Regions from separate parts of the Limnohabitans sp. TEGF004 genome, predicted to be linked through region 1. Evidence: predicted binding sites of a transcription regulator. Region 1 holds the regulator's gene; the other holds the start of a gene.
What was found. Region 1 encodes FNR, which switches genes on or off when oxygen is low (the NO sensors DNR and NnrR bind a similar motif). Its sites were predicted from a motif close to TTGATNNNNATCAA; they were not measured.
Positions count from the first base shown of each region.

Region 1 (4,152 bases):
AAATGCCTGCGCAAGAAGGCCGTTTGACTGAATCACAAATTCACGTGTTGACTGCCTATGTTTGGGGCTTCTCTAACAAACCTGCTGCTGCGAAGTAAAACGCTTTGAACTCTGCTGACGACTCCAAGCAGCGCAAGACCATCCCCATCGTTCCAGAGCCTTCGGGCTCTGCGGACGAGGCGATGGTCTCGCTTTATGCTGCATCCAAAAAAATCTACCCTCGCTCTGTGGAGGGCATCTTTGCTTATTGGCGCTGGATTTTGGTGGTCCTGACGCAGCTGGTGTTTTACGGCCTGCCCTGGTTCGAGTGGGGCACACGTCAAGCGGTGTTGTTCGATTTGGCATCGCGTCGTTTTTATATTTTTGGTTTGGTCTTGTACCCGCAGGACTTCATCTACCTCACCGGCCTGTTGGTGATTTCAGCTTTGGCGCTTTTTTTATTCACGGCGGTGGCTGGGCGTTTGTGGTGTGGCTATGCCTGCCCGCAAACTGTTTACAGCGAAATTTTCTTGTGGATTGAGCGCAAGGTCGAAGGCGATCGTTCAGCCCGCATACGCTTGGATGACGCAGACTTCTCTTTGGAGAAGTTGGTGAAGAAATGGTACAAGCACATCATCTGGATCTTCTTATCGGTCTGGACTGGCTTTACCTTTGTGGGTTACTTCACCCCCATCCGTGAATTGGCGATGGAGTTCTTCCTGACCCAAATGAGTTCGTGGGAACTTTTCTGGGTGTTCTTTTACGCTTTTGCCACGTATGGCAACGCAGGCTTCATGCGCGAGCAAGTGTGTAAATACATGTGTCCGTATGCACGCTTTCAAAGCGCCATGTTTGACAACGACACACTCATCGTCACGTATGACACAGAGCGTGGTGAGCCACGTGGCCCGCGCGCCAAGAAAGCTGAAGCAGGGGCTTTGAACTTGGGGGCCTGCGTCGACTGCACTTTGTGCGTGCAAGTGTGTCCCACCGGCATTGATATCCGCGATGGTTTGCAATACGAATGTATTGGCTGCGGTGCTTGCGCTGACGTGTGCGACACCGTGATGGACAAGATGGGCTATGCCCGTGGCTTGGTGCGCTACTCCACGCAAAATGCGATGGACAACAAGTGGACGCCTGCCCAAATCTGGCAACGCCTGATGCGCCCGCGCATTCAGATCTACACCATGATCTTGTTGGCTGTGACAGTGGGCTTGTTTGTGTCGTTGAGCTTGCGTACACCGTTCAAGGTTGACGTGGTGCGTGACCGCTCGACTTTGTCGCGCATCACGGAATACGGCACACTTGAAAACGTGTACCGTCTGCAAATCATGAACGCAGCGGAGAGCATTCAGACTTACCGCTTGTCAGTCAAAGGTTTGCCAGGTTTGAAAATCACGACCGATACCGAAGTCATGGTGGACCCCGCCCAAGCCCGTTGGATTGTGTTGCGTGCCGATGTGCCTTATGGTTCTGTCGAGGGTGGTTCACACAAAATCATGTTTGAAGTTCAGGCCTTGGGTACCGATGAGTTTGTGGTCGAAAAATCTGTGTTCATCGTTCCTAGGTAATGCATCATGAAACAAGAAACAACTGATACCAAAGCATGGTGGCAATATGGTCACGTTTGGCTCATCATCGCGGGCCCTGCTGCGGTCATTGTGGCGGGATTCATCACGTTGGCGATTGCCATTCGCGTGCCAGACCCCGTGGTGGCCGACGACTATTACCGCCGAGGCTTAGACATCAACAAAACCTTGGCGGCAGAAAAAGACATGCAGCTGGCACCCGCCATGCAGGCGCGTAACCATGTGGTGACGCCCAAAGCTGAGTCAGCCAAGCAAGAGACCCCCGCGAAAACCCCATGACTTGGCGCTGTCATTCGAGCCTAGACTGAACTCATTCCTGTTTAGGAGAATCAGAATGTTGGCTCAGCGAATGATGTGGATTGCATGGCCTGCTTTTTTAGTAGCAGGTGTTTTGGAAATGCTGGTGTTTGCGTTTGTAGACCCGCAAGATATGCAATGGTTTGGCCAGCCTATTGAGCTTTCGCGACAAGGTGTGTATACCTTGTCGTTTTTTGTTTTCTGGATGGTCACAGCAGCCTCCAGCGCATTGACCACCTTGCTGTCAGTGTCGCCGTTTGAGATGAACCGTTGCCCAATGGTGCCAACAGAACGACCAGATGGCTGCCCCAAGCAAGAGGTGTGTTGCGACCCTGTCGCTGTTTAAATTGGCTGGCAGCTTTGTGCGTTCACGATGAGCTTGAGCGCATCGGCGTTCAAAATGCGCACATGGCGTTGTTTGACTTCCACGACACCGTCTTCTACAAACTTTGAAAACGTGCGGCTCACCGTTTCGAGCTTGAGCCCAAGGTAGCTGCCAATCTCTTCGCGCGTCATGCGCAAAATTAGTTCAGACTGAGAGAACCCTCTGGCGTGCAGGCGCTGCACCAAGTTCAGCAAGAACGCTGCGAGACGCTCTTCGGCACGCATGCTGCCCAGCAGCAACATCACACCGTTTTCACGCACGATTTCTCGACTCATGATTTTGTGGACATGTCGCTGCAAGGATGTGATTTCACGAGACAGCTCTTCAATGCGATCAAACGGCATCACGCACACTTCGGCGTCTTCCAGTGCCACGGCATCGCAGGTGTGGTGGTCGCTCACGATGCCATCCAAACCGATGATTTCACCGGCCATTTGAAAACCTGTCACTTGGTCGCGGCCATCTTCAGCGGAGATGCGTGTTTTGAAGAAGCCCGTGCGAATGGCGTACAGCGCGTTGAACTTGTCACCCTGTCTGAACAGGTTGTCACCACGTGCCACTTTGCGGCGTGTGGCCACCACTTCGTCCACACGCTCCATCTCGCTCTCGTTCAAGCCTAAAGGCATGCAGAGCTCGCGCAAATTGCAGTTAGAACAGGCGACTTTGATACTGGTGGAATTCATAGGGTCTGACAGTCGTTTGTGTTGATGCAGGTCAACTTTTTGCTGTGCCTGCACGCCTATTATGGAGCGCAAATTTAGGTGTGAACTTATGCATTCTCTTGTCCTCAATCCAGAACTTTTGCAGCGCTATGACGTGGCGGGGCCCCGTTACACCTCGTATCCCACGGCAGACCGATTTGTCGAGGCGTTTGGTGAAGCTGACTATTTGCAAGCGTTAGAGCAACGCCGCGATGGTGTGGGTGCCAAAGCCTACCCCTTGTCGCTGTATGTGCACATCCCGTTTTGCGAGTCACTGTGCTACTACTGCGCCTGTAACAAGATCATCACCAAACACCACGAGCGTGGCGCGGAGTATTTGCGCTACCTTGAGCGTGAGGTGGACCTGAACATCGTGCATTTGGGCCAAGGCCAAGTGGTGTCGCAGCTTCACCTCGGTGGCGGCAGCCCTACGTTTTTGAGCGATGCAGAGTTGGCGCAACTCATGGCCATGCTGCGCCGCAATTTTCAGTTTGCGCCCGGCGGTGAATACTCGGTCGAGATTGACCCACGCACGGTCACGCGCGAACGCTTGGCCCACTTAGCGGAGCTGGGCTTTAACCGCCTGAGCTTTGGCGTGCAAGACTTTGAGCCTGCCGTGCAAAAAGCGGTGCACCGCATTCAGCCTGCAGAGCAAGTGTTTGACTTGGTGGCTGCATCGCGTGAGCTTGGCTTTGAATCGGTCAACGTCGATTTGATTTACGGCTTGCCCATGCAAACGCCAGAAACCTTTGAGCGCACGCTAGAGCAAGTCACCCAGTTGCGTCCAGATCGCATTGCGCTGTATGCCTATGCTCACTTGCCCGAGCGTTTCAAGCCACAGCGCCGCATCCACACGCAAGACTTGCCGCCTGCGGCGTCTAAGCTTGTCATGTTGTCGAGCGCCATGCGTGTGTTGGTGGAGGCGAGTTATGTGTATGTGGGGATGGACCACTTTGCCTTACCCAACGATGCACTGGCTGTGGCCAAGCGCCAAGGCCGCTTGCACCGCAATTTCCAAGGCTACAGCACCCAGCCCGATTGCGATCTGATTGCTTTGGGTGTGTCCTCCATCGGTCGCGTGGGCCCCACCTTCAGCCAAAACGTCAAGACCTTGGATGAGTATTACGACTTGCTCAACCAAGGCCGATTACCTGTGGCCCGTGGCATGGCTTTGTCGCGTGATGACTTGGTGCGTCGC
Region 1 is NZ_AP027056.1:765,346-769,497, forward strand. It holds gene ccoP (cytochrome-c oxidase, cbb3-type subunit III) at 1-98, shown strand, start outside; gene ccoG (cytochrome c oxidase accessory protein CcoG) at 183-1,553, shown strand; gene LINBF2_RS03835 (FixH family protein) at 1,560-1,850, shown strand; gene LINBF2_RS03840 (hypothetical protein) at 1,906-2,214, shown strand; gene fnr (fumarate/nitrate reduction transcriptional regulator Fnr) at 2,211-2,948, opposite strand; gene hemN (oxygen-independent coproporphyrinogen III oxidase) at 3,025-4,152, shown strand, end outside.

Region 2 (4,152 bases), 660 kb from region 1:
CCCATGTCAATCACTTCGCATCCCAAGCGTGTGAGCAGGCCAAACACGGTGTAACGGTTGCTGTCGTAAACAGCGCCTTCGCGAGGGGCTTCGCCCAAGCTCAGCACTTCGTCGCCGGTGGAGAAATAGGCCACACGCAAACGGCGGTGCACGCGCACGTCGGGGAGACCAAGGCTCGCGATCAGCCCTAAGGCAGCTGGCGTGAGGTGTTGGCCTGCTTTGAGTGCAGGCTCACCTTGCATCAGGTCTTCGCCTAGCAAGCGGCGGTTGTCGCCGGCTTTCAAGATGTTGGGTGGGATAGTGACGTTGGTCACATCGTGCGCGTTGTCGATGTGGCAGAACTCTTGCGGCACCACGGTGTCTAAACCATCGGGCAGGATGGCGCCCGTCATGATCTTCAAGCACTCACCCGCGTTGACCTTGCCTTGCCAAGCTTTGCCCGCCAGTGCGGTGCCCACCACGCGCAGCGTGAGCGGCTGATAGGCTTTGAGCTGCTCGGCATCAAACGCAAAGCCATCCATGGCCGAGTTGTTGTGGGCAGGCACGCTGATGGGGGAGATGACGTCTTGCGCCAGCACGCGTCCCAGTGCATCAAACAAATACACGTCTTGAGACTCGTCTGCTGACACGGGCTGTACGAGTTCATGCAAGAACGCGTTGACTTGGTTCACGCTCAAGGCTTGTGGGTCGTAGCCTTGCAGGGCGGCGGCGATGTCGTCGATGCTTTTCATGGCGCGGCGTTTTCGAGGGCTTGCAGTTCGTTCAAGGTGTTGACGTTGGCAAACGCCAGCGGGTCGTCACCCGGGGCGTCAAAGGCTACGACCACGGTGTTGTGCTGTGCGGTCCACGCATCAATCTTGCGGCCACCGGTGTGGGTGAACTTGACCAAGCTTTCGGAGAGCTCAATCTTCATCAAGCAAAACACAGGTTGCGTGCGAATTTGGGTTTGGCCTTGGTCATCGGTCTCGGGTGCTGCGGCCATGGCGATGTCGGCGTTTTCGCGCACCATGGCTGCGGCCAAGCGCTCGGCCAGGTCGAGTGGCAGGCGAGGGGTGTCGCAGGGCACGGTCAGCACATAGGGCGTTTCGGCGCGCTCTAGCCCCACCAGAAAGCCAGACAACGGGCCAGCAAAGTCTGCGGAGGCATCGGGCCAGACAGAGGACCCAAATGACTCGTAGGCCGAGAGGTTGCGGTTGGCGTTGACCATCACGCTTTCGACTTGAGGGCCTAAGCGCATGAGGGTGTGCAAGGCCAAGGGAATGCCGTTGAAGTTTTGCAAGCCTTTGTCCACGCCGCCCATGCGACTGCCTCGGCCTCCTGCCAAGATGAGGCCGGTGATGTCTTGGGGAGCGATGGTGTGTGTCATGTGGGGTGGGGGAATTGGATAGGTTGGGCTTAGCCGCCGATGTAGCTCATCTCTACGCGGCGTGCCGTCGATGAACCGTTGGAGGCGCTGTCCGCAGGCATGGAGGCCCGCAGCTCGGAATAGCGGTCGTCACGCTTGTGCCAAATGTGGCCGATGGCCGAGGCAAGATCTGCATCTGTGGCGTCTGCTCCGCGCATGAGGCTGCGCAAGTCGTAGCCCTGCGTGGCAAACAAGCACAGGTAGAGCTTGCCTTCGGTGGAGAGTCGGGCGCGGTTGCAGTCGCGGCAAAACGCTTGGGTGACGCTGCTGATCACACCCACTTCGCCCAAGCTTGGGTCAAATACCCCTGCGGCATTGGCATAGCCCCAACGTTGTGCGGTTTCACCGGAAGCGCTGGCCTCTAAAGGCACGAGTGGGAATTCTTGTTGGATGTGTTGAATGACATCGGCAGAGGGCAGCACATCGTCCATGCACCAGCCATTGGTCGCACCCACATCCATGTATTCGATGAAGCGCAGCGTGATGCCGCTGCCTCGGAAGTGGCGGGCCATCGGCAAGATTTGGTCGACGTTGGTGCGGCGCTTGACCACCATGTTGACTTTGAGCCCGGTCAACTGGCCGTTGGCGTCTAGCCCCAAGCCCGCGTCTTTGGCCGCAGCAATGCCGTCGAGCACATCGGACACGGGAAAGTCCACATCGTTCATGGCACGGAACACAGCATCGTCCAAGCCGTCAAGGCTGACCGTCACGCGGTTCAAGCCTGCGTCTTTGAGTGACTTCGCTTTGCGGGCCAAGAGCGAGCCGTTGGTGGTGAGGGTGAGGTCTAGCGGCGTGCCATCCGGCGTGGGGATATTGGCCAACTGGTCCACCAAGATTTCAAGGTTCTTGCGCAGCAGAGGTTCACCACCAGTGAGGCGAATTTTGCGCACGCCATGAGCTACGAATACTTTGGCAAGGCGGGTGATTTCTTCAAAGTTCAGCAAGTCGCTGTGGGGCAGGTAGGCGTAGTCTTTGTTGAACACCTCTTTGGGCATGCAGTAGTTGCAGCGAAAGTTGCAGCGGTCGGTCACGCTGATGCGCAAGTCGTGCAGGGGGCGGCCCAAGCTGTCACTGAGCAAACCGTCGGTTGCAATGGGTTGCAGGGGGACAGTGGCCGCTAAGGCGAGGAGCCGTTGATCGACCAAGGGGATAACGCGTTCAGACATAGCCTTGATTTTGCCTGAGCCACGAATCCCCTAAGCCTTGATGTAGATCAGTGTGACAAGCGCTGAGACGGTGCAAAGTAGGGGTATTGCAATTGATAGGAGTAACCCCATGAAAGCTTGGATTGACCTTTTTTCGACCGACTACGGCCTGATGAGCGTGGCTGTGATTGTTTTTATCTTGGCCATGGCTGTGTACTTTTTGCGCGTTTTCCTAGGGTTGATGGACGAAACGGGCAAAAGCACCCACGAATAAAGGTTTCGTAGGCAACTCAGAGACGCAAGCCCCGTGAAAGTAAAATCGGGGTTAATCCTCTGAGTTTCTTTTTTAACTTTTATAACAAGACACCATGTCCCTGAATAAAGTCACCCCCGGTAGCAAAGTTCCTGAAGCCTTCAACGTGATCATCGAAATTCCGATGAACTCGGATCCTGTGAAGTATGAAGTCGACAAAGAGTCTGGCGCTCTGTTTGTGGATCGCTTCATGGGTACGGCCATGCATTACCCCACCAACTACGGCTACGTGCCACAAACCATCGCGGGTGACGGCGACCCTGTGGACGTGTTGGTGATGACACCTTTCCCATTGCCACCTGGCGTGGTGGTGCCTTGCCGTGCGTTGGGCATCTTGTTAATGGAAGACGAAGGCGGCGTGGACGGCAAAGTGTTGGCTGTGCCCACTGAAAAAATCTTGGCCCGTTACAGCAACATCAAGTCATTGGCTGACATCCATGAGTTGCAGTTGCAACAAATTGCCCACTTCTTTGAACACTACAAAGACCTCGAAAAAGGTAAGTGGGTCAAGGTTAAGGGCTGGGAAGGCATTGAGTCTGCCCACAAAGAAATCTTGGACGGTATGGCCAATTACAAGAAGTAATTTTTGGTTGTGTCCATCTAAAGCCCGCTTATGCGGGCTTTTTTATGTCCGTTCTTTATTGAGGCTCATGACGTTTGAAGGGGCTGCGCTCGGCCAAGTGGTCGAGGTAGTTGTCGACCCCAGCCGTCTCGCGTTCAAGAAAACGTTCCACCGCATCGGCAAACGCAGGGTGCGCGAGCCAATGCGCGCTGTAGGTAGGCACGGGCATGAGGGCGCGGGCCATTTTGTGTTCGCCTTGGGCGCCGCCTTCAAAGCGTTGCACGCCATTTGTGATGCACCAGTTGAGTGGTTGGTAGTAGCAGGCTTCAAAGTGCAGGCAGTCCACGCGTTCTAGTGCGCCCCAGTAGCGGCCGTAGGCGACAGCGGTTGGCTTGCCTAGGTCTTGCACTGCGACCAGGCTGCTGGCGATGGGGTGGCCATCGCGCTCTGCTACAAACAGCACCCAGTTGTGAGGCATGTCGTGTTGCATGTGCTCAAAGAAAGCACGGCTCAGGTAGGGCGCATTGCCGTGTTCGAGGTAGGTGCGTTCGTAGCACTGGTAAAAAAAGCCCCAGTCTTCGCTGCCGATAGCCGCGCCCACCGAGGTGCGAAACGTCACGCCAGTATCAGCAACGCGGCGGCGTTCTTGTTTGATCTTTTTGCGTTTCTCTTGGGACAGGCTCGCTAAGAAGGCATCGAGGCTTTCAAAGCGTTGGCCTTGTAGATC
Region 2 is NZ_AP027056.1:1,425,953-1,430,104, reverse strand. It holds gene glp (gephyrin-like molybdotransferase Glp) at 1-731, opposite strand, end outside; gene mobA (molybdenum cofactor guanylyltransferase MobA) at 728-1,366, opposite strand; gene moaA (GTP 3',8-cyclase MoaA) at 1,396-2,571, opposite strand; gene LINBF2_RS06775 (DUF3149 domain-containing protein) at 2,681-2,824, shown strand; gene ppa (inorganic diphosphatase) at 2,919-3,446, shown strand; gene LINBF2_RS06765 (GNAT family N-acetyltransferase) at 3,502-4,152, opposite strand, start outside.
Region 2: a site for FNR is predicted at 2,609-2,622, ahead of LINBF2_RS06775 (DUF3149 domain-containing protein). Genes of this name have one in related genera too.